DNA from 2 places in the Fictibacillus sp. 7GRE50 genome. Region 1 is predicted to be linked to the other one. Evidence: riboswitches for the same ligand, from Rfam matches in the RefSeq annotation. Region 1 holds a riboswitch; the other holds the start of a gene.

Evidence for each region. Region 1 has a riboswitch for glycine ahead of gcvT (glycine cleavage system aminomethyltransferase GcvT). Riboswitches for the same ligand answer to the same signal wherever they lie in the genome.
Region 2: another riboswitch for glycine. It lies ahead of IHV12_RS06745 (amino acid permease); the one in region 1 lies ahead of gcvT (glycine cleavage system aminomethyltransferase GcvT).

The regions. Positions count from the first base shown of each region.
Region 1 is NZ_JACZDW010000004.1:184,676-196,785, forward strand. Features, by position in the region: gene comGD (competence type IV pilus minor pilin ComGD) at 1-441, shown strand, start outside; gene IHV12_RS16020 (hypothetical protein) at 425-757, shown strand; gene IHV12_RS22925 (competence type IV pilus minor pilin ComGF) at 741-1,181, shown strand; gene comGG (competence type IV pilus minor pilin ComGG) at 1,174-1,548, shown strand; gene IHV12_RS16035 (shikimate kinase) at 1,551-2,069, shown strand; gene IHV12_RS16040 (YqzE family protein) at 2,116-2,304, shown strand; gene IHV12_RS16045 (YqhG family protein) at 2,351-3,127, opposite strand; gene IHV12_RS16050 (DEAD/DEAH box helicase) at 3,096-4,793, opposite strand; glycine riboswitch at 4,911-4,996, shown strand; gene gcvT (glycine cleavage system aminomethyltransferase GcvT) at 5,174-6,274, shown strand; gene gcvPA (aminomethyl-transferring glycine dehydrogenase subunit GcvPA) at 6,296-7,660, shown strand; gene gcvPB (aminomethyl-transferring glycine dehydrogenase subunit GcvPB) at 7,636-9,099, shown strand; gene IHV12_RS16070 (rhodanese-like domain-containing protein) at 9,147-9,524, opposite strand; gene IHV12_RS16075 (lipoate--protein ligase family protein) at 9,674-10,510, shown strand; gene IHV12_RS16080 (vitamin B12-dependent ribonucleotide reductase) at 10,873-12,110, shown strand, end outside.
Region 2 is NZ_JACZDW010000001.1:1,380,618-1,392,727, forward strand. Features, by position in the region: gene katG (catalase/peroxidase HPI) at 1-936, shown strand, start outside; gene IHV12_RS06730 (radical SAM/SPASM domain-containing protein) at 1,071-1,955, opposite strand; gene IHV12_RS06735 (DMT family transporter) at 2,317-3,240, shown strand; gene IHV12_RS06740 (SRPBCC family protein) at 3,458-3,937, opposite strand; gene IHV12_RS06745 (amino acid permease) at 4,076-5,422, opposite strand; glycine riboswitch at 5,553-5,631, opposite strand; gene IHV12_RS06750 (SIR2 family NAD-dependent protein deacylase) at 5,806-7,185, opposite strand; gene IHV12_RS06755 (protein kinase domain-containing protein) at 7,280-8,791, opposite strand; gene IHV12_RS06760 (hypothetical protein) at 9,205-9,579, shown strand; gene rlmH (23S rRNA (pseudouridine(1915)-N(3))-methyltransferase RlmH) at 9,551-10,030, opposite strand; gene IHV12_RS06770 (CxxH/CxxC protein) at 10,111-10,275, opposite strand; gene IHV12_RS06775 (S1C family serine protease) at 10,656-11,864, opposite strand; gene IHV12_RS06780 (MBL fold metallo-hydrolase) at 12,021-12,110, opposite strand, start outside.

The sequences.
Region 1 (12,110 bases):
CACATAAAGAAAAGTCAATTAGGATTTAGTTTGATCGAGATGATGATCGTACTTGTGATCATCGCAACAATCAGTGCTGTTGCGTATCCCTCGTATGGTAGTTTTCAAAGGAATCGAGAGACCGAATACTTTATACGAACGTTTCAAAAGGACATCGTTCACATGCAGCAAAAAGCGGTAAATGAGAATCGAATCTATAACTTATCGATCGATAATGAGAACCATATATATGAAATACGAGGAAACGGCAGTAAAAAACCTGTAAAAAAGATTTTTCCAAAGCACATCTGGTTTGAGAGCTATTCGATGTTATTAGCTGTGCAATTTAACCAGAATGGAAACATCAGTCGTGCAGGGACAATTTACATCCACTCTGCTAATACTTCATATAAGATGGTTTTTCAATTGGGTAAAGGAAAATTTTATGTTGAAAAACAATAATGGTTATTTACTTATTGAAGCCATGTTTGGTGTTTTGTTGATCTCAGTAGTGTTTTCGATCTGTTTACCTTTCCTATATATCTCGTATCAAGAACAACAAACATCAGAGCAACTATTATATGCGATGACAGAAGCGGATCATGCTGCTGCAATGAGAAGCATCACTAGGCATGAGACAGATGAGCGTGAGTGGTTAGTTGAAGGAACAGAATATAAGCTAAAAACACGAAAAGGTGTGACGGATGAATACAAAACTTGTATTTCGTTCAGAGGTTCTAACAAAAAAGAGTATACCGCGTGTGCGAGTTCATTATGAAATCACCGCAGACAAAAACGGCTATACGCTTGTAGAATCAATAATTGCTCTAGGTGTATTGATCGTAACTACTTTGGTGATTTCACTGTTATTAACGCACCTACAAAAACATCCGCAATCTGTTCAGTCTGAAGAAACAGCATTATTTTTTTCAATGATCGGAAAGGAAATAAGAGAAGCAGCAACAGTTGAGGTGAAGAACAACGCATTGTTTATTACTTTATCAACAGGTGAAGTGATCAGTTTCACACGTTATCATTCTCTTATTCGAAAACAAGTTAATGGATTAGGTCACGAAGTTTGGGTGCAGAATATTCAAGAGATGAAAGTAGAAGAAATAAATGGTAGTTTTATTAACGTTACATTGAATGATAAGGAAGGAAATCAAGTTCGTCGTGGTTTTCGGAGAATTGGTTATGAATGAGAGAGGAATGGTTTATCCGTTAATCTTAACTCTTTGCTTTATCATGTTAATTTTCTTTAGTTTTCTAACCGAAAAAGTTGCTTCAGAACGACAGTTTGTTTTTATGCAAGAAGAGCATCTTAGACAAATTCGATTGATTCAGCAAGGTGTTGATCGAGCACTTGTTGAGGTAGAAGGTCCGGCGGTCTATCCGTCAGAACGAAGCCTAAGTGTGAACGAAGGGACACTAAAGATGATTGTCACGCAAATATCTGTTGATGAAGTGATGTTCATGATTGAAGCTGTTACAATTCGCCAGTCTACAAAAAGGGTAAAAGTGTATTATAATGTAACCCAGAAAAGTGTTACAAAATGGGTGGAGGGTTAAATTTGAACACCATATATTTAGTCGGTTTCATGGGATGTGGAAAAACATCTGTAGGGAAGCAGCTTTCAAAACGGTTAGAGGTTCCTCCTTATGATGTCGATTCAACGGTTGAAAAAGATCGCGGACAAACGATAAAAGAAATATTTAAAAACGAAGGGGAAGAGGCGTTTCGTAATTACGAGTCGCTTGCTATTCGACAATTACCCGTACAACATGCTGTTGTTATGACAGGAGGCGGTGCGGTCGTAAGAGAAGAAAACTTAACGTATATGAAGAACAATGGAATCGTCATCTATTTAAAAACTAGCTTTCCAGTACTTTGGAGTAGGTTAATGAAAGAAGAAGAGAGAAACAAGAGGCCGATCATTTTAACTTCTTCAAAAGAAGAGGTACAGAAACTTTTTAACAAGAGAAGTTCACATTATGAAAAAAGTGATATCGAGATCGTCACAGATCAATTAACAACGGAAGAAGTATGCGAACAAATCTTAGAAAAGTTAAGCCGTTTAAATACACAATAATTGGCCAAAACTAAGAAGTGATTGCTTCAATAAAGGAGTTTTGCCAATGGCCGCAGGATCAGATGTTATTAAGTTCCTTACACAGAGAGTCGTTAAATACTTGGACGAGCCAAAATCAGTAAGAAAGGAAAGGCGTATCACGAAAAAGAATGAGCGTGAGCCTTTATTAACTTACTTATTTGGAGTTGTTCCGATGGGACTTGGACTAGTGTTTCGTAGAAAGAGAAAAAAATAAGGCTGGAAAAAGGAAGAGCAGGGATACAGTTCCCTGCTCTTATTTTTTATGCAAGATAGAAAAGTCCACCATTTATGATCTCCACGATAATCTGTGGTTCATATTGGGTGCGAAGTGCTTCTTTTTCAATATGATAGGCTTCAGGTTTCGTTAAAGAATCTTCATAAAAACTCTCTAGTAGTTCTAGATCTTCATTCCATCTTTTTTTGGCATCCTCGGCCCACGTGTGATCATCTACATCAATGACTTCCTGAATTTTGTTTTCCAATCTTTTTATCGCACTCTGAGGCTTAATAAAAGGAGAGAGCGTATAACAAAAATCGGGTATTCTTTTCGTTAGCAGCATCTTTTGAAGACGTTGATGAAAATGATCTTCAATGGTTCCGTTGATTAGTTGTATGCCATATGAGAGTACTTGATCTTTTTTCTGATCACATTGATACGTAACTTTAACGTTTAAGCATAGCCATGGTTGCAGGGGAACCTGTGCTCCTTGTTGAGGAACAGATTCATACAGCCGAATGAATGAAGCGAGCTTCTTCGTAGAACCAAAAATCTGATGAAGTCTCGGCGAACCAAAGTGGATAAATTCACCTTTTCCATCAGGTGCTTGTTGTTGACCCGTCACTAAAGTCAGCGTCATCGGATTCGGGGTACCTCCCGTTTTTTCGAGATAGTGCCAGTAGAACGGACGGTTCATTAAAACTTTATCAAGTTCAGTTGTCAATTGAACTTTCATGTAACTAAAGTTTTTCTCTTGAATACGGCATTCATTTGCATCGAAATAGCGTTCAAGAAAGCGATGAATCTCGTGCTGCTGCATGCTCTTCCCATCCTTTCTGCTTTATCCCGCCATCGAGGTTGATCAAGGAAGCAAGGTTATCCATTTTCACGCGGATCTCACCTTCACTTTCAGACGTATTCATGATGTCTGCGATATGGCGTTCTATGTTCTTGATTTCGAATTTCGTTAAAATTTCATCGAGCTCCCCAATAACACTTTCAAATAGATTGATCTTGTTATAAAGCAAGTTTAAGATGTGTTCTTCAATCGTATTCTGAGTGGCGAAATTATAGATATGAACGTCACCTTGCTGACCGATCCGGTGGATACGTCCGATCCGCTGCTCAATCCTCATCGGGTTCCACGGAAGATCGTAGTTGATGATATGCTGACAGAACTGCAGGTTAATTCCTTCACCACCTGCTTCCGTTGCGATCAACACTTGTGCTCGTGTTCTGAAGAGGTGAGTCATCCAATCTTTTTTACTTCGTTTAAATCCTCCTCTAAACGGTACAGAAGAGATGCCGTGCTGCTGCAAAAACCATTGTAAATACAATTGGGTCGCCCGATATTCGGTAAAAATGATGACTTTGGAATCGATCGATTGAATGAGTTCTAACGCTTTTAGAGCTTTAGAGTTTTGATCGACGAGTTCAATTTTTTTCATCAACTCTAAGACTCGTTGTTCCATTAAAGAGTTAGAAAGATTTTTTTGAAGCATATTTTTTAAGGTTAGAAAAACAGCTTCCCGCGAACTGCATGCTTCCCGCTGCAAAGTTACGATCGAAAACTTACTTCGGTCAAAGTAAGAATCTTTTTTAAGTTGAGAGATTTCATCGTATAGTTCACGTTCTGTTTTTGATAATGTAATAGGAATGGTTTGAACAAGACGCTTCGGCCATTTTAGGCCAGTCTCTTCTCGTCGGTTACGAACCATCACCTTGTTTACGAGCTGCTTCAGCTTTTCTTCATTTTTTAGTGAATATTTATCTTCTTTATAATCTTTGTCAAAGTTTTCTCGATTTCCTAAATGGCCAGGCTTTAATAGAGATACAAGATTAAAAATCTCCTCAACTCTGTTTTGTACCGGAGTAGCTGTTAAGAGTAAGCAGAACTTCTTTTTCAATAACTGTACAAATTCATAGTTTTTCGTTTTCTTGTTCTTTAATTTGTGCGCCTCATCGATAATAACAAGATCATAGTCTTGATTAAGAACAATGTCTCGGTGTGGTGCGCGTTTAGCCGTATCAATAGAAGATACCACTACATCGCATTGCTCCCATACATAAGCTTTTTTTTGAGCGATTGCAGGAATAAAAAACTTTTGATTCAACTCGTTCGTCCATTGAATTACGAGTGAAGCTGGAACGAGAATCAAAATTTTCTTAGCGAGCCGGCGTATCATGTACTCTTTTAGAATCAAACCTGCTTCAATCGTTTTTCCTAACCCTACTTCATCTGCCAAGATTGCTTTTCCGTTCATCTGTTCAATAACGGTAGTCGCAACGTCCAGCTGATGAGGCAAAAAAGTCATCTGTGGGAGGTGATCTGGAGCTTGAAGGCCGAGAAAATCAGGAATTGCTAAGTGGTGTTCGGCTTCAAGTGCTAAGTTATATAATTCCCAATTGGCCCAAGGTCCATCTTCTTCCACACGCTTTAAAAAGTCATCATGCCATTCTCGCTGAAACTGAACGTCGATTTTCATAACGGATTTCCTTTCTTTAAAAAAGTTCGTTGCCATTCCTTTTGTAAAAATGATAGGATAATAATGTAGTAAACATAGTAATAGTATGTGCGACCTTGGACAATAACATACTCGCGAATGAAAGTAAGAGGAGAGACTGCGTTAGCGGCGCCGAAGGAGCAAACAATTGTGAAACTCTCAGGCAAAAAGACTCTTGCTAGACGCATCTCTGGAGAGTGCTTTTTTTAATAGATGAAAGCCACCAACGAAGAAACTCAAAAGATTTTTTTGAGAAACTTACAGGTTGCAGGACAGAGGATCCCATTTTTAAGGGGTCTTTCTGTCCTTTTTTTGTCCAGAAAAGTCCGAAAATTTTTAAGTATGAAAAAGGAGGAATTCACATGGCTACATTGTTACGAACACCGTTATTTGAGACATACAAAGAACACGGTGGAAAAGTAATTGATTTTGGTGGTTGGGAGTTGCCTGTTCAGTTCTCAAGTATCAAAGAGGAACACGAAGCTGTAAGAACGAAAGCCGGTTTATTCGATGTATCTCACATGGGAGAATTTGATGTTCGAGGACCGAATGCCTTGTCGTTTCTACAATATACAATGACCAATGATGTTTCGAAACTTCAAAACGGCCAAGCGCAGTATACGGCTATGTGCTATGAAAACGGCGGTACAGTAGATGACCTTTTAATCTATAAAAGAGATGAAAACGATTACTTGCTCGTTGTGAATGCCTCAAATATTGAAAAAGATTTCGAATGGCTTATGAGCAAGAAGCCTGAGGGTGTAGAACTCGTGAATGTATCTCCTGAATATGCGCAACTCGCTATTCAAGGGCCAAGAGCAGAAGAAATTCTTCAAAAACTTACGGATACAAATCTTTCTGAGATCGGATTCTTCCGTTTTAAAGAAGATGTTTCACTAGCGGGAATATCTGCTCTTGTGTCTCGAACTGGCTACACAGGAGAAGATGGCTTTGAGATCTATTTAAAAACGGAACATGCTGAAAAATTGTGGAGATCTGTTCTTGAAGCAGGTCAGGAAGATGGATTGCTCCCTGCAGGACTTGGTGCACGTGACACGTTGCGCTTTGAAGCAAAACTTGCGCTATACGGTCAAGAACTTACAAAAGAAATTACTCCGATAGAAGCTGGTATCGGATTCGCTGTAAAAACAGATAAAGAAGCAGATTTTATTGGAAAAGAAATTCTAGCAGATCAAAAGAAGAATGGCGCACCACGTAAGCTAGTTGGTATTGAAATGATCGATAAAGGTATACCGCGATCACATTATGAGGTATTTAAAGGTGATGTGAAGATCGGAGAAGTTACTACGGGGACACAGTCGCCAACATTGAAGAAGAATCTAGGACTTGCTCTTCTAGAAAAGGATTTCACGGAGCTTGGTACAGAGGTAGAAGTACAGATTCGTCAAAAACGTTTAAAAGCAAAAGTAGTCGCTTCACCATTTTATAAACGAGGAAAATAAGACATTTAAGGGGGAGAAACCATGACGTTCCGCTATTTGCCGATGACTGATCAAGACAAAAAGGAAATGCTTGAAACGATTGGAATCGAAACGACAGAAGATCTTTTTCAGGATATTCCGGAAGAAGTTCGGTTTAAAGGACGCTTACAAATCGAGGAAGCTTTGTCAGAACCTCAACTAGTTAAAGAGATGGGCCGCTTGGCTGCATTAAACAAGAATACAAAAGATCACGCATCATTTCTAGGAGCAGGTGTGTATGATCATTACACTCCATCGATCGTGAACCATATGCTTCTTCGTTCAGAGTTCTACACGGCTTACACGCCATACCAGCCTGAGATCTCTCAAGGTGAACTTCAAGCAATCTTTGAATTTCAAACGATGATCTGTGAATTGACAGGTATGGATGTTGCGAATTCTTCCATGTATGATGGTGGAACTTCACTTGCGGAGGCTGGTTTATTATCAGCAGCTCAGACACGCAGAAAGAAAATCGTTGTATCCAAATCCGTACACCCCGAATCACGTGCCGTTTTGCACACGTATGCAAAAGGCCAGCATCTTGAAGTAGTAGAAGTGGATACAGAAGATGGTGTTACCTCATTAAATGCATTGCGTGCTGAAGTTGATGAACAGACAGCATGTGTGATCGTTCAATATCCGAACTTCTTCGGTCAGATCGAACCGTTAAAAGACATAGAAGAAATCGTGCACAGCGCAAAAGGAATGTTTGTAGTTTCTTCAAATCCTTTGGCATTGGGCGCTTTAACTCCTCCTGGTAAGTTCGGTGCTGATATCGTAGTCGGTGATGCACAGCCGTTTGGGATCGCACAAGGTTTTGGTGGACCACACTGTGGGTATTTTGCCGTAACAACAAAATTAATGCGTAAAGTCCCTGGCCGTTTGGTCGGTCAAACGGTTGATGAAGACGGGAAACGCGGATTCGTTCTTACTCTTCAAGCGAGAGAACAGCATATCAGACGAGATAAAGCGACGAGTAACATCTGTTCGAACCAAGCGCTTAATGCACTCGCTGCTTCTATTGCTATGACGGCACTTGGAAAACAAGGTGTGAAAGAAGTAGCGCACCAAAATATACAAAAAGCTCATTATGCGAAAAAAGTTCTTGAGGAAAAAGGATTCAAGACAACATTCACTGGACCTTTCTTTAACGAGTTTGTTGTTGAGTTAAAGTGTACAGCTAAAGAAGTGAACAGAAAACTATTAGAATCTGGTATCATCGGCGGATATGATTTGGGTCTTTCGTATTCAGAACTGAAGAACCATATGCTTCTAGCGGTTACCGAAATGAGAACAAAAGAAGAGATCGATCAGCTTGCAAATGTATTGGAGGGATTAGCATGCGTACAGAACATCAGTCATTAATTTTTGAATTGTCTAAACCAGGTCGAGTAGGGTACAGCATCCCTGAACTTGACGTTCCAGAGATTAACGTAGAATCTATCATCCCTTCCGATTATTTGCGTACGGAAGAAGCGGATCTTCCTGAAGTGTCAGAGCTTCAAATCGTTCGTCATTATACTGCATTATCTAATCGTAACCATGGTGTGGATTCTGGTTTCTATCCACTAGGTTCATGTACGATGAAATACAATCCCAAGATTAATGAAGATGTAGCACGATTCCCTGGATTTGCACATATCCACCCTCTCCAAGATGAAGAGACGGTGCAAGGTGCGATGGAGATGATGTATCGTCTGCAAACATCGCTTGCTGAGATCACGGGAATGGATGAAGTGACGCTTCAACCAGCAGCAGGTGCCCATGGTGAATGGACAGGTCTTATGATGATCCGTGCTTACCATGAAGCAAATGGTGACTTCAATCGTACAAAAGTAATCGTTCCTGATTCAGCACACGGTACAAATCCTGCGTCTGCAACGGTTGCTGGTTTTGAATCGATCACGGTGAAGTCCGATGAGCGCGGACTTGTTGATCTAGAAGATTTGAAACGAGTAGTCGATCAAGATGTTGCGGCTCTTATGCTTACAAATCCGAATACGCTTGGTCTTTTTGAAGAGCATATTCTAGAAATGGCAAAGATCGTCCATGAAGCTGGCGGAAAGCTATACTATGATGGTGCTAACGCAAATGCGATATTAGGATTTGCTCGACCTGGAGACATGGGCTTTGACGTTGTTCACTTAAATCTTCATAAGACATTTACAGGACCTCACGGTGGTGGTGGACCTGGATCAGGACCAGTAGGAGTTAAGGAAGATCTGATCCCATTCTTGCCAAAACCAGTTCTCGTTAAAGAGGACGATCTTTATAAGTTTGAATATGATCGCCCGCAATCGATCGGAAGAGTGAAGCCATTTTATGGTAACTTCGGCATTAATGTACGTGCGTTTACGTACATCATGACGATGGGGCCAGATGGTTTGAGACAAGTATCTGAGAATGCTGTATTAAATGCTAACTATATGATGCGCCGACTTGAGCCTCATTTTGATCTACCGTTTACGCAGCACTGTAAACATGAGTTCGTATTATCTGGACGCCGCCAGAAAAAACTTGGCGTAAGAACGCTTGATATTGCAAAACGTCTTTTAGATTTTGGCTATCACCCACCAACGATCTACTTCCCGTTAAGTGTGGAAGAAGCGATCATGATTGAGCCGACAGAAACTGAATCTAAAGAAACACTCGATGAATTTATTGAAAAAATGATTCAGATATCAAAAGAAGCAGAAGAAACACCTGAATTGGTTCAAGAAGCTCCTCACACTACAGTTGTTAGACGACTGGATGAAGCAACAGCTGCAAGAAAGCCAATCTTGAAATATATAAAACAAGTTTAGACATACAAAAAAGCAGCTCGGATGATTTTCCGGGCTGCTTTTGATGTTTAGTTTGATTTTACGCGGCCCGTCCATTTGCGGAAGCCGCCATGTAGATGATGAAGTTGGCTATACTTTTTCATTTTAAGAAAATTGGCTGCACGAGCACTTCTGAATCCACTTTCACAATATAGATAAACAGGCTGATCGCTACGCACTTCTTTTAAGCGCTGTCTCATTTGAGAGAGAGGAATGTTACGTGCCCCTAGAATATGTCCTTTTTTAAATTCTTCAGGCTCACGAACATCGATCAATTGAGCTTTTCGATAACCTGCTTTAAACTCTTCCTCATTTAACGTAGTTAGAAATCTCTTTTGGTATAATCCCATACCAATCACATAAACCAATAACGCTACTACAATACCTGCTAAAACTATCCATCCCATAACGCTTGCACTCCTTTAAACAATCTACCACAATTATAGCGGTGCACGGCTCTATAGGCAAAAGAAAAATCTGACTTTAAGCGATTGTTTTGACACATTCGCCGAATTTGGTACACTAGTTACGAATGAATGGCAGGGAGACGAAAAACGTGGAAAAAGAAAACTGGTATTATATCGATTCTGGAAATTGCGAACCTGCAATTAATATGGCAATGGACGAGGCGCTTCTAACATGGCACAGCGAGGGAAAGATTCCACCTGTTATCCGCTTTTACGGATGGAATCCAGCTACATTATCCATTGGATACTTTCAAAAAGTAGAAAAAGAGATTAACCTGGATGCAGTAAAAAAATACGGGCTAGGCTTTGTTAGACGCCCAACTGGAGGACGCGGAGTTCTTCATGATCAAGAACTTACGTACAGCGTCATCGTATCTGAAGCACACAAAGATATGCCGCAAAGTGTAACCGAAGCTTATCGAGTGATCTCAGAAGGAATAAAAGAAGGATTTCAAGGCTTAGGCTTAGATGCTTACTTCGCTGTTCCGAAAACAGAAGAAGAGCGTGAAGGGTTGAAGAATCCTCGATCAGCAGTATGTTTTGACGCTCCTTCGTGGTATGAACTAGTCGTTGAAGGTAGAAAAGTGGCGGGTAGTGCCCAAACAAGGCAAAAAGGTGTGATCCTGCAACACGGATCTATCCTTCTAGATTTAGACGAAGACAAATTGTTCGATTTATTTAAGTATTCAAGTGACAGATTAAGAGAGAGAATGCAGACAGCTTTTAAAAAGAAAGCAGTAGCAGTCAACGCTCTGCTAGATGTTCCTGTTACAATTGAAGACGCGAAGATAGCCTTTAAAAAAGGCTTTGAGGACGGTTTGGACGTAAATCTTGTACCGTACACACTTACAGACGATCAGTGGGCAGAAGTAAAGCACATAGCCGATACTCGTTATCGTAACGATGAGTGGACGTTCAGGCGTTAATAGAAAAAAATCGAAATCTCAATAAGAGATCTCGATTTTTTATTTTTTCTCTATAAAGATCAGAAAAAAAGATGTCAAGATATTAATTTTTTTTGGAAAATAGAAGGAATTTTTGAAAACCACGTGTTTGTACGGCTTTTTAAAACTACCAAATTATACAAATCTAAAATAAAGCCAATTCATTAATAAAATCATCATAAATTTACAAGAATCAAGGAATTGCTGTAATATCCTCATGATTTTAAGTTTGACAATTTTTTTTCTTTGACATGTGGTTTACGTATATATAGTATAAGGGTAGAACTTATACATACAAGATATAGACATGCATCCGTATGTGATTTAAATAGAGGAGGAGAAATATGGACACAGTCGCAACTGTTAAAAAGGGTATTAACATTGATGCTCTCAACAGTGATATAGCTCAATTTCCACAAGTACACCCCATAACTTCTACGATGAAAACAACACACAAAGGTGTTTCTAGGCTTGTTATGCTAGACCGATACAGCTTTAAAGACACTGAGAAGAAAACGTTAAAACCGGGTGACTTTGTTGTATTAACGGTAAAAGAGGACCCGAAATTTCCGGCAAGAGGGCTAGGCTATATTCAATCTGTCAACTGGGACGATAAAAATGCAGTTGTATTGGTTGAAGATGAGTTTAAAGCAGTATTAGAGAAGCCTGAAGAAGCAGAATCTGGTTTGATCACACGTTCACTAGATGTGATGGACAAGCCGTTAGAAGTTTACTACGAGCAGATCGCACTAAGAAATGCTACAGGCTTAGCATCTGTGGAAACGACGGAAGAAAAGCGCAAAGAATCATTTCAAAAGTTTTACAAAGAGCTTTCAGAGATGAACTTTGTACCTGCTGGACGTGTTTTATATGGCGCAGGTGCAGAAACAGATGTAACGTATTTCAACTGTTATGTGATGCCGTATGTAAAAGATTCGCGTGAAGGCATCTCAGATCACCGTAAGCAAGTTATGGAGATCATGAGTCGCGGAGGCGGAGTTGGAACGAACGGATCTACACTTCGACCGAAGAACGCACTAGCAAGAGGCGTAAACGGAAAATCATCTGGATCTGTATCCTGGTTGGATGACATCGCGAAGTTAACGCATCTGGTCGAGCAGGGAGGAAGTCGCAGGGGAGCCCAGATGATCATGCTGGCCGACTGGCATCCTGACATCATCGATTTCATTATTTCTAAGATGCAAAATCCTCGCATTTTACGTTACTTGATTGAAAATACGAATGACGAGAAGATCAAACAAGTTGCACAAGATAAATTAAAATTCACACCGCTGACACCAGCTCAAAAAGCGATGTACGAAGGAATCCTTCGCTATAAAGATATTCCAGGAACAGGCGGATTTGATTCTGACGTTCTACGCGATGCTGAGACAATGCTTCGCGACGGAGGAACGTATAGCGTTCATAATTCTGAGTTCTTAACAGGTGCGAATATCTCAGTTACGATTACAAAAGAATTCATGGAAGCCGTAGAAAATGACTCTGAGTATCTGTTGCGTTTTCCTAGCGTTGAAGCTTACACGCCAGAAGAAATGGAAGCTTACAACAACGAGTGGCATGA
Region 2 (12,110 bases), on a different contig from region 1:
AAAGTTCGTTATCTCGGTCCAGAGGTACCAGACGAAGAGCTCATCTGGCAAGACCCTGTTCCAAGTGTAGATTATGATCTATCACCATCTGACATCGCTCAGTTAAAAGAAAAGATTCTAAATACAGGGTTATCGGTGAGTGAGCTCGTCAAAACGGCATGGGCTTCAGCTAGCACGTACCGTGTCTCTGATATGCGCGGAGGTGCGAATGGTTCACGCATCCGCCTAGCTCCTCAAAAGAGTTGGGAAGCGAACGAACCCCAACAGCTGGAGAAAGTGTTAGGAATCTATCAAGATCTACAAAACCAGCTCGACACGAAGGTGAGCTTAGCTGATTTAATCGTTCTTGGCGGAAGCGCAGCCGTTGAAAAAGCAGCAAAAGATGCAGGCTTTGATGTAACGGTACCATTTACACCTGGACGCGGTGATGCAACGCCTGAACAAACAGACGATGTTTCGTTTGATGTCTTAGAGCCGGTATCAGACGGGTTCCGAAACTATCAAAAGAAAGAATATAGTACAAGCCCTGAAGAGATGTTTGTAGACAAAGCGCAGCTACTAGGTCTGTCTGCTCCTGAAATGACTGTACTCGTCGGAGGTCTGCGTGTTCTTGGAACAAACTATAAGAATACGAAACACGGCGTATTCACAGACCGCGTTGGCACGTTAACGAACGACTTTTTCGTAAACCTGCTCGACATGGGTGTAGAGTGGAAATCAACAGGCTTTAACGAGTACGAAGGTCGCGACCGTAAATCAGGAGAAGTAAAGCGAACGGCTTCCCGCTTTGATCTCGTGTTCGGATCCAACTCAGAACTTCGTGCACTCGCTGAAGTGTATGCGCAGAATGACAACCAAGAAAAATTCGTACGCGACTTTATCGCAGCATGGGTAAAAGTGATGGACGCAGATCGATTTGATGTTAAATTAAAATAATAAATAATGAACGCACTTAATCACAATGCTGATGCAGAATTTGCTGCTTCAAAGCTCTTGAGATTAGGTGCGTTTTTTTGCCCAAAAAAAACAGGGTAGCTCCCCGTCTTAAATGTCTTGCATATGTTTTTGTACTATTTACCGAAACGCTTACGATAACCACATTTTCTGCAAAGTTCCTCAACCGCTTCTCTTCGCGAAAAACCATCTACAAGATTGTTAGCTCGGTCACCTTCAATAATAGTTGAGAAGTCTGTTTCATTAATATTTCCTAAGTTAATGACCCCTTCTCCATCTAGGCAGCATGGAATGACTGTACCGTTCGCCAAAATACCTGCTTGATTGCGTAGGCCGTAGCAGAATCCTTTTCCGTCGTCCTCTTCCTCATGCAGTGCCGGCCATTTAAACTCGTAATCTTGATTGATGAAAATTTGATCCGCTAGTTTGATACCTTTACCCGGCGTGAGCTTTTCTTCAATTCTAAATGCGAGATTAAATTCGTTCTCAATAATTTCAAGCAGCTGACGGTTACGCTGTTTCTCCAAGTTCGTCGCATTGTCTTGCGTCAGGTTCCAAAGCCTCAACGAAACAAATAACGGAGATTCCTTCGTTGCTTCTTGTACAAATGCAAGGATCGTTCTTACGTATTCTTCTTTATCCGTCATACTCTGGCCAACGTGGCCATCAAAGCTATGAAGGGAGAAATTCATCTGTCTGAGCGCAGGCTTATTAATGAGCTTGTCCCAATTCTTTTTAATGAGCGTCCCATTCGTCGTGATGTTAACTTTAAATCCTCTTTCATGGGCCAAGTCCAATAACTGATCAATTTTAGGATGAAGCAGCGGCTCACCTTTTACATGCAAATAGATGAAATCGGTATACGGCTTGATCTGGTCTAAACGCTTCGTAAAATCATCAATGGAGATGAACTGTTTAGCTCGTTCCGTGGGAGGACAAAAATGACACGCCAAATTACAGATGCTTGTAATCTCTATATAAAACTTCTTAAATCTTTTCATAGGTATTCCTCATTTCGCAAACTCTTGATACATACACTAATGCTCATTTAACCCATAGTGCACGTAAAACTACCTGCTTTTTTAACTCTTTCTTATTAGAGCACAATTCATTAAAAAGATAAACGTGTTATGAGGAAATTAACAGATAGAAACGAAAGGTTGATCGTTCGGTTGTTCATTTATCATCCTTTTTCTATCCCCTTTGCACTTGTATGATTATTAGATATCGGCGCGTTCTGCCGCTTCCTTCCCCTCTTTTCACAAGAACTTTCTTGACCCTAGCTAAGCTTCTCATCCTCATGTTTTTTCGAGGACAAGCATAAGATGGTAGAACAATTGACTGGGAAAGGAAAGCCTATCTATGATTTCATTTCGAAAAATGCTAGGAGCCTCATTGTATGCCACCATGTCCATCAGCCTTTGGGGAATATCCTTTGTCTCGACTAAAGCGGTATTGGACAAGCTTGATCCCTTTACACTTCTGGTCATCCGTTTTGGTATAGGTGCATTATTTTTATTAGTACTTATCCTTGTAAAAAAGGAACATTCCATGAAGCTGCCGATACAATATATCCCTCATTTAATCGTATTAGGGATTCTTGGTGTTTTTCTTCATCAAGTTATTCAGGCAAGCGCGCTTTTATCCATTGATGCATCCTCTGCAGGCTGGCTCATTACGTTATCCCCGATTTTTACCGTCGTTCTTTCCATGGTCTTTCTGCATGAAAAGATGACATTTCCAAAGGCTATTGGAATTATTTTGGCCATTAGTGGTGTATTGCTGGTCACAACAGCAGGTGGAGACAGGTCATTAGGATTCTCGATCAACATCGGGTATCTACTGATGGTTCTCAGTACCTTAAATTGGGCCATTTATTCAGTTTTACTAAAAAGCCTAAAAGTGCCATTGCCTGCATTGGTCCTCACCTTTTACATGAGTACTTTGGGACTTTTGCTTACTCTCCCATTCATCTTTCAGAACAAAAGTTGGGAAAAGCTTACTCTTCTAGATGGAGTAGAATGGGCTCATCTTATCTTCCTTGGAGTCTTTGTATCCGGTATTGCCTACTGGTACTGGGCAAAAGCATTAGAGGTGTTGGAGGCCACTCAAGTATCTGTTTTCTTATACCTTGAACCAGTCTCTACACTGATAGCAGCCGTGCTACTTCTACATGAAAAGGTTATTTATACCAGTATTTTAGGTGGAGCAATCATTATCCTTGGGGTTATTTTCGTAAATGGTCATCTAGTTGGACTGATAAATCGATGGAGTGCGAGGAGGTAGGGAAATCAAAGGGACGGTTCTGCTGCTTCCTAGCTTACAACTGTAAACACTAAAGGATTCACCTTTCCATCTAATTATAAAATAAGAAGCACGAGAACCGTTCCCGCGCCCCTAAACTAAAAAACAAAAAGATACATGCTGATCAATAAAATAACTGAAACAAGCCAGAGATTTAAAAAACTCTGGCTTGTTAATCCGATAAATTACATGTGTCTATTTACATTTTCTCAGTAAAAGCAGCAAGATTTTCTAGCGTGGATCTTAGTCCAGTGTCGTGATCTTCCTTACGAATACCTTCTGGTACGTTTTCACAAACGATTGTAACATTAGTGCCTTCCGAAACATCTTCCAATATCCATTTCTGTATCATCTCACCCGAGAAAGCAGGATCTTCGGAATTGAAGTTAACAGATTGAACAATTCGCTGGTTTGGGACCAGCTCCAAAAATGTTCCTTCCGCCACATCGGTGTTATCCGACGTTTTGCCAAGAATTAACTCATCCAATTCATAAGTAAGAGTCATTTTATAAGCTCCTCCTTCACGGCAATCATAGGTATCAATTTTACCCGACATCCCTTCAGGCGGCAGCCATTGAATTAGTGAATCCGGATTTATAATAGCTAGATAGACGATTTGAGGTGGAACTGGGATCACTTTTGAAGCAGTATCTGTTCTCCGGTTTCTTGACAAATTCACCCTAAAAACCTCCTTGTAATTAACTCTAAAGGAAAATTCGTCGCTTCCTACTTATCACCTGCTTAAAGATGCTACTTATAAAATGTAAGATGTCTCTAAAGATCCAGATCAATGATGCATTCCAAATAACCAATCCTTTTATTTCAGCATAGGTTTTTTAAAAGCATACAAGAAAAATAATAAAATAAACCAAATTGGTGTCAGCAATAACGCCGGACGTGTAGCTTCTGCCACGAGCAGCACGATCAAAATTAACCCAAACAGCGCGAGCACCACATAATTAATGAATGGAGCAAAAGGTGCTTTGAACGTTGACTTCTTGTGCAGGTCAGATCGTGTTTTACGGTATTTAATATGGCTAATCAAGATTACGCTCCACACCCAGATGAAACAGATGGCACTGATGGTCGTTACGATGCCAAAAGCTTGCTCTGGAATAAGCTTGCTGAGGAGCGCTCCAACTGAAACAACTATAGTCGAAACCCATAACGCGTTTCCTGGCACAGCATTTTTCGTTAGTTTCTTAAAAGAACGAGGAGCCTGCTCACTCTTGCTTAACGTAAAAAGAATACGACTCGTTGAGAACAACCCGCTGTTGCAGGCAGATGCCGCTGAAGTCAGTACAACGAAATTGATAATCCCAGCTGCAAGCGGAATCCCTATCAAGCTAAACGTTTTAACAAACGGACTTTCCGTTGCGTTTAACTCTGTCCATGGATTGATGCAGAACAGCACAATCAATGCGCCAACATAGAAAAATAGAATTCGAAGTGGAATTTTATTGATCGCAGACGGGATATTCTTTCTTGGATTAGACGTTTCTGCTGCCGCTACACCGACTAACTCCACTCCCACAAACGCGAACACAACCATTTGGAACGAGAGTAGGAAACCAGTCACACCATTAGGAAACATACCTCCATGTTCCCACAGGTTGCCTAAGGAAACCGTTCCCGCATCCGTCTGGTAACCCATAACGAGTAGAACTACGCCTATCACAATTAACGCTAGAATCGTAATCACCTTGATTAATGCGAACCAAAACTCCAATTCACCGAAAAGCTTTACCGTTAATAGGTTCAGTCCAAGTAAAAGAAGCAAACAAACAATCGCCGGAACCCACTGCGGTATATCAAACCAATATTGAACATAGACACCGACCGCTATCACATCGGCCATCGCAGTCATGATCCAACAGAACCAATACGTCCAACCTGTGATGAAAGCAGCTCGCGGACCAAGATAGTCCTCCGCTATATCGGTAAACGACTCATAACCTGCGTTCGAAAGCAGCAGTTCCCCTAGCGCTCTCATCATGAAAAACAATGCGACCCCAACGATCAAATAAGCAAATATAACAGACGGCCCGGCAAGCTGAATCGCTTTTCCTGAACCTAAAAATAACCCCGTACCAATCGTTCCGCCAATAGCAATCAGCTGCACATGACGGTTAGCTAAATCTCTCTTCAACTCTTGCTGTGACACGTATGAATCCTCCTTCTAAGATGCAAATCAAACAAAAAAGAGACTGGAGGAATCTCCAATCTCTTGTACATTAGAATATGAAAAAAGCATTCACTGCGCTAGATATGACAGGCACAACAAAGTCAAAATTCGATACTCTTCTGTCCGTTTGCCTGAGATTGTGAACCCTTCGGCGCCGCTATTATAGCGGTCTCTCCAGAAGCTGCTCCTGCTGTAGTACGACCTACAGCAATCATAGCTTGCTATCTATAAGTTTTAATAGTTCTAAATATAATTTTCAATACTATTACGGAGTTGGGGTTTTGTCAACTGGTCAATCTTGTGTAAATATCTAAATGAGGTTTTTTCTAGTATTATTTCATTTTCCAATCCTAAATTTAAAATTAGTTTTTACTAAATTCAGGTAATAGGACGCTTACCTTTTTGTAGAGGCGGGGATACTTGTATTTCGAAAAATGATAAAATTGTTCTAACATTACTTGAGGTATTTCTTTTTTCTTATTATGCCAAGTACTAGTTGCTTTAAAGCTTTTCCCATATGGTATAGGACTAATATAATCTCCAACATACTCAAGCACTCTATCCAGCGAATAACAAACAAACTCATATAAAGCTGGGGGCATTTTTTTATACTCATAGTTTATAACTATATCAAGAAGAATTCTTAGATTGTCGTCATATGCCTCGAAAGCTCCGTCTGGTGCGGAATTCGCCCATGTTTTATCTATACAGGCTGACATGAAGTCAATATACGGAGTAACCATGTGCTGTTCAAACCTAGATAGTAATTTTAGTAAACTTAATCTTAATTCTTGGCTCTTTATAAATTTGTCAACATGTTCAGCTTTATTTTCTGTTAATTTACCTATTAATTTATTAATTTTTTCTATTTCAATAAAATGTTCATTTTCTCGTACGATGAAAAAGTCGATTAATTCCTGTAAGAAATCTTCAATTTCATTTATTTCAATAACTATATTTCCACTAATATTTCTATATGGTTCACTTGAAGGTTCACTCTTACGTATAGCCTGTATAATTTCGTGTGGATATTCTTTTGATTCTGGGAATATATTTTTTGACCAGTCAACAGCAGACTGTACATTTACATCGCCTAATTGGTAACCCAAAATTAAAGTTGTAGACTCCTTTATTGTTAAAGCTAATTTAGTTTGTCTATACTCATTTGGTCTAAAAAGAGGGATATAATCATCCTGGGTAATAACTATTGATTCAGGTTCATGACGAACACCATGCAAGTGATATATAGGAATTATATTTTTGGGATGTGTTAAATAATCTTTTGGACTCAGAGTGTTACTTCTACCGGTTAATAATCTTTCTATTACTAAGTCATAGTTCGTAGTAATAATCCATGAAGGATTTATTTTAATTAAATGATCACTAAAAGTGTCCCTTTTTTCTTCACTTGGAAGCCAATTTGTAAAATCACAAATTTCTTTTTTGAAGATATTTTTAGCTTCAAAGTAATTTATTGCTTCTTGCTCTGCAATCTTTTCGCAAATTTTTGTTGCTACCTCTGGGTAGGACATTCCTTTAATATCCTCACTGTTTGGAAGATTAACATTTAGATGCTCACAAACCTTATCAATTAACTCCCCCCAAGAAAGGGCTCTATTATCTATCCCATTATCAACTACTGCTTTAGAGAAACCTGCACCAATAAATAAACCTAAATTACCATAATTATATGCTTTATAAAGCTCATAAAATACATACTCTTTGGTTAAGTGTTCTTCCATAAGAAATTACTCCCCTATACCCTAATTGATGAAATGATTAAGATGACTTGCTTATAAATTCACAAATACATTGTCAAATATTTATGATGTTAAACTATACGGAAAGAATATCTTCAATACTTGGCTCTATGCCACTCTCTATTAATCTTTCAATTAATCTTTGCGATTCAAATCGGTTTACATCGGTAGCAATTGTGTTTAATATCCTTGCAGCAGTTTCTTTAGTTAAGTATGAAAACCCATTAGACTTTAGAATCCGATATGCTAGGTCCGAGAATATATCGTATGAAGAAAATGAGAAGCCGCAATACTCACGAAAGGAATCTTCAATCATCTTCATTATTTCTAAACTGCGTTTATCATTGTTTTCGATGAACTTCATAATTGAATTAATAAATTGAGGAATATTAACTAAATCCTTACATAACTCTATCGCACTTAAACCATAAATATAATTTTCTACATCTTCATCGTAAAAGTCATTTTTAATTTTTTCTTTTACCTCTTGAATTTTTTCATTATTTTCATGGTAAGAGATTGTTTTTTCTACAGCTTCTAAAAGCTCTTTTGCATCTTTAAATCTGTATAATAAATTTTCATTCGTAGCTTTTTCTGTAACATTTCTAAGTATATGATTATAATTTCTAGGGTCGCTTCCTACTATAAAATTTATAAGTCTCCCTAAAGAATAGACATCACTTTTTTTATCCCCCTCTTTCAATTGCATAAATTGTTCAGGGGCACAATAAAATAACTGTCCAAATGAATTTGTATATGCAGTTCTATGTGAATGAAACATATCTAAATCTTTACCTAGTCCAAAATCAGAAATATGTAACCTTCCATTAACTATCAAGATGTTATGTGGGCTAATATCTCTATGTACAATATTCCTTTCATGTACCTTACCCATTACATAAAGTATTTGGCGAATCATAGTCTTTTGGGTATCAAAGTCGTGAGCATAATTTGAAACATAGTCAAACAATGATTGCTCAGCGAATTTCATTGTGTAGGAATAGTCATCTAAATCAAAATCGTAAACTTCAATAATTCCTGGTACATCATTTAAGGATTTTGTTATATTGTACTCTCTTTTAAAGCGGCTCTTAATATCCTGCTTTACAAGAAATTCTTCTTTTAACTTCTTAACTATTAGTCCGTTAGATTTCCTTCTATAAACTGTTGCAAATCCCCCTTCTCCTACGTACACCAAATCTTCATCTTCATTGACAAGCTCGAATCTGTCTTCTTTTTTTATAATAACTAATCCATTTGGCTTTAAAAGATTATTCATATTTTGATGGATCTTTTCACTTAAAACCACTGCATTAACCTCTGAAATTTGCTTTTCAACCATCAAATATCTTTTACTTAGGACTATGCTAAAGAATCTATCAATCTTTTTCTTATTTATTTGGTCTACAAGTTTATCTAGAGTAAAATACCATCTTGAAGGAAAACCTTGGCCATATGAATCTTCATAACCAAAATGGGTATTAAAAAAATCTACCAATTGAGGTCCTGACTTATATTTAAAAAAATCTTCTTCTGTATCTCCATTAAAAAGGTCAGCTATACTTCTTAAAATTTCTTCAGAGATCAACTCAACACCCCCACACTTATAAGTCTAATTAATATTTTTCATTTACTAATTATACAATATTCAACAAAAAACCTTTAATTTTACCAGTATTTTCTTATATTGTGAAATTAGAAATTAAGGAGGTTTTAAAGTGCCCATTACTACGGTTAAAGCTGTTATTGGTTTAGTATTAGGAATTATTAACACCAGTACCACTGTTTATAAAGAATATATAAAAAAATCCTTCTCCAAGTTTAGAAGTACATTGCGATAAAGCACTTTGGAGATATTATCCTGGAAATGATAAAACTCAATGTCAAATGTTAATAGATTTAACTTTAATACCAAGAAACTCTGCGAATGGAAATAAGAAGATAGTATTTATCAATAAAAGATATGGTGAAATTATTGGTTACCTGGGAGACAAGTAAAATTTGGTCACATTTTACAAAATTGAAGATAATATTTACGGAGATAACTTATTTTCAAAGTTTAATCATGATGAATTAAAAGAATTTATTACGGAAAAAAACAAAGATTATCGTAGGGATGTTAGAAATATAAATCTTCCAAAAGATAATGCATATAGCTTTTCTCTTGTAGAAACATTTGATGGGCAGAGATATCCTGATGTTCATGGATGGTGGGTAGAAATATATGACTCTTCAAACATGAAGTTTGTGAAATTGAATTTACCCTATCTAAATAGCATTTTAACAAACCAAAGACCAATTTGGGTCTTTGGTTTACATAAGTACTATTCTTTACAAGAAACCACATTTACTTATGATACGGTTCCCCTCGATTAATCCGAAACGCCCGATAAATCTGCTCAACAAGCACCAACTTCATCAACTGATGCGGATACGTAATCTTCCCAAATGAAATCTTCTCATTCGCCCGCTTCATTACAGCGTCACTTAACCCTAGGGATCCTCCAATGACAAATGCCACTTTGCTTTTCCCATAAGTCGCAAGCTGATCTAAATTCTTAGCCAAATCTTCAGATGAGACAGCCTTTCCTTCAATCGCCATTGCAATCACATGCACATCTTGACCAATTTTTGCTAGAATCCTTTCACCTTCAGCGTTTTTAACCATGATCATCTCTTGATCACTTAAGGTTTCTGGTGCTTTTTCATCAGGAACCTCGATGATTTCTACTTTTGCATAAGGTCCTAGTCGCTTTAAGTATTCATCAATACCTAGTTTTAAGTATTTTTCTTTTAATTTCCCTACGGAAACGATTGAAATATTCACTTGTTGAAAACTTCCTTTCAAATAAGTTATCCCCAGAACTTATCCACATATGCACAATTAGTGCTATATCTTGTAGGCGTTCATATGTTCGATACTTTATATGCACCTTTGTTATCGCAGTATTCACAACCTGTTGATAACTCATCATTCTCTGTTAGTAACTCAACTACTGGTGGTGTTTCAAACTCATCCACAATGATGTCAATCGCAAGCTCAGCATGGTCTTTGCAGCAAATAATAATCAAATCTTTCACTCCTAACTTATCCACAATTCTTCTTATTACACTAACGAATTTACAGCTGTGTGTAAACAATCCGCTAAAATAAAGTTGTCCACATGTTGAATCAACCATTAGATTTTTCTTAAATGGTAGGGGTATTTGTATTTCTTATCTTTTGTCTTTTATTTTCATTCTTCACCGTCAAGTTGATTGAAGTGTAAGGTGGCGAGACTCCTGCGGGACAAGCGGTCAGGTGAGACACTTAATGGCGCATAGCGGCAAGTGGCTCACCGCCTGCCCCGCGGAAAGCGAGCAACCTGAAACGGAAATCAACTCACTCCCAAAAGACACTAGCACCAACAAACAAAAAAACAGGAGACCCTAAAGCCCCCTGTTTCCCGCTTTTATTGAGATTGATTACCACCGCTCAATTCAACTTTCACGGTCTTCTTCTTCCCATCACGATAGAACGTCACATCCACCTCATCACCAATCTTCGCTTTTGTATAAAGGAACTTACGAAGAGCGATTGGGTCTTTGATCTTCTCGCCACCCATCTCGACAATAACGTCCATTTCCTTAATACCCGCACGAGCTGCTGGTGAAGCTGACGTGATCTCCATAACAACGACACCTTCTTGTACGCTGTCTGGAATCTTTAGTGTTTGCTCACGCTGATATGTGTTCACTTGAGAAAGCGGAATGATGTTAACGCCCAAGAACGGTCGGCGTGTTTCCCCATACTTCTCAAGGTCTTCGATGATTGGTTTTGCTACATCAGATGGAATAGCGAATCCGATTCCTTCTACTTCGTTCTGCGCGATTTTAGAAGAGTTGATCCCTATTACCTGACCGGAGATATTAATTAAAGCACCTCCGCTGTTACCAGGGTTGATCGCTGCGTCTGTTTGAATAACTTCAGCTTGCCAATCTGGGTTTCCGTCTTGATCCAGATCAACTGGAATCGAACGGTCCGCACTTGATACGATACCTTGTGTGACTGATCCAGGGAAGTTTCCTAGCGGGTTACCGATTGCGATTGCCGGCTCACCACGTTTTAAGTCACCTGACACTCCAAATTCCGCTACACTGTCCACTTTGCTGCCATCGATTTCAACAACAGCTAAGTCCATGAGAGGATCTGTTCCGCGTAAAGTACCTTTAAGCTTCGTGCCATTGCTTAGCGTGATCTCAATCTGGTTTGCGTCCGCAACAACGTGGTCATTTGTTACCACATACGCTTTGTTGCCTTCTTTTTTATAAATAACACCTGATCCTGTGCCCGCTGGCTGCTGGCTCCAAAAATCAGTCTGCTGAATGTTGATGACTTCCACAACCGCTCCAGATGCTTTATCAACGGCATCTGTTACATTCGTTGTTAAATCGACATCCACTTTTCGCTGTTCCACATTTTCGTCAGTACCTAGACCGTTTTGTTCTTCATTCGGAGGATACAGATTGTCTGGTAAAAGACCAGCTCCTCCTAGTGCAGGTACTGTAAATAAGACAAGCAAACCGCCTAGAATGGCTCCTAGCAATGCTGGTAGAAACTTTCCTCCGCGGTTTCCTTTTTGTCGAGATGGTGATTCATAATCATCATCGTAATAGCCCATATGCTCCTCACCGTTCCTTTCAACAATAAAATGGATGAATTCATAACCTAGTATAAGCAATTAGTCCTGAAATTATGGACATTTTGGGTTATTTTTCATAATTTCCCACACTTATTGTTATTTCCGGAAACGGCTTACTTTAAACAAGTAAGTATTTTAGACTAAAGCTAATTTTGTTGGCTGGCTCGCATCTGTATCGTGAAGAATTACTTGTTCACCCGCTGAAATATCGTACGTTTTTAACGT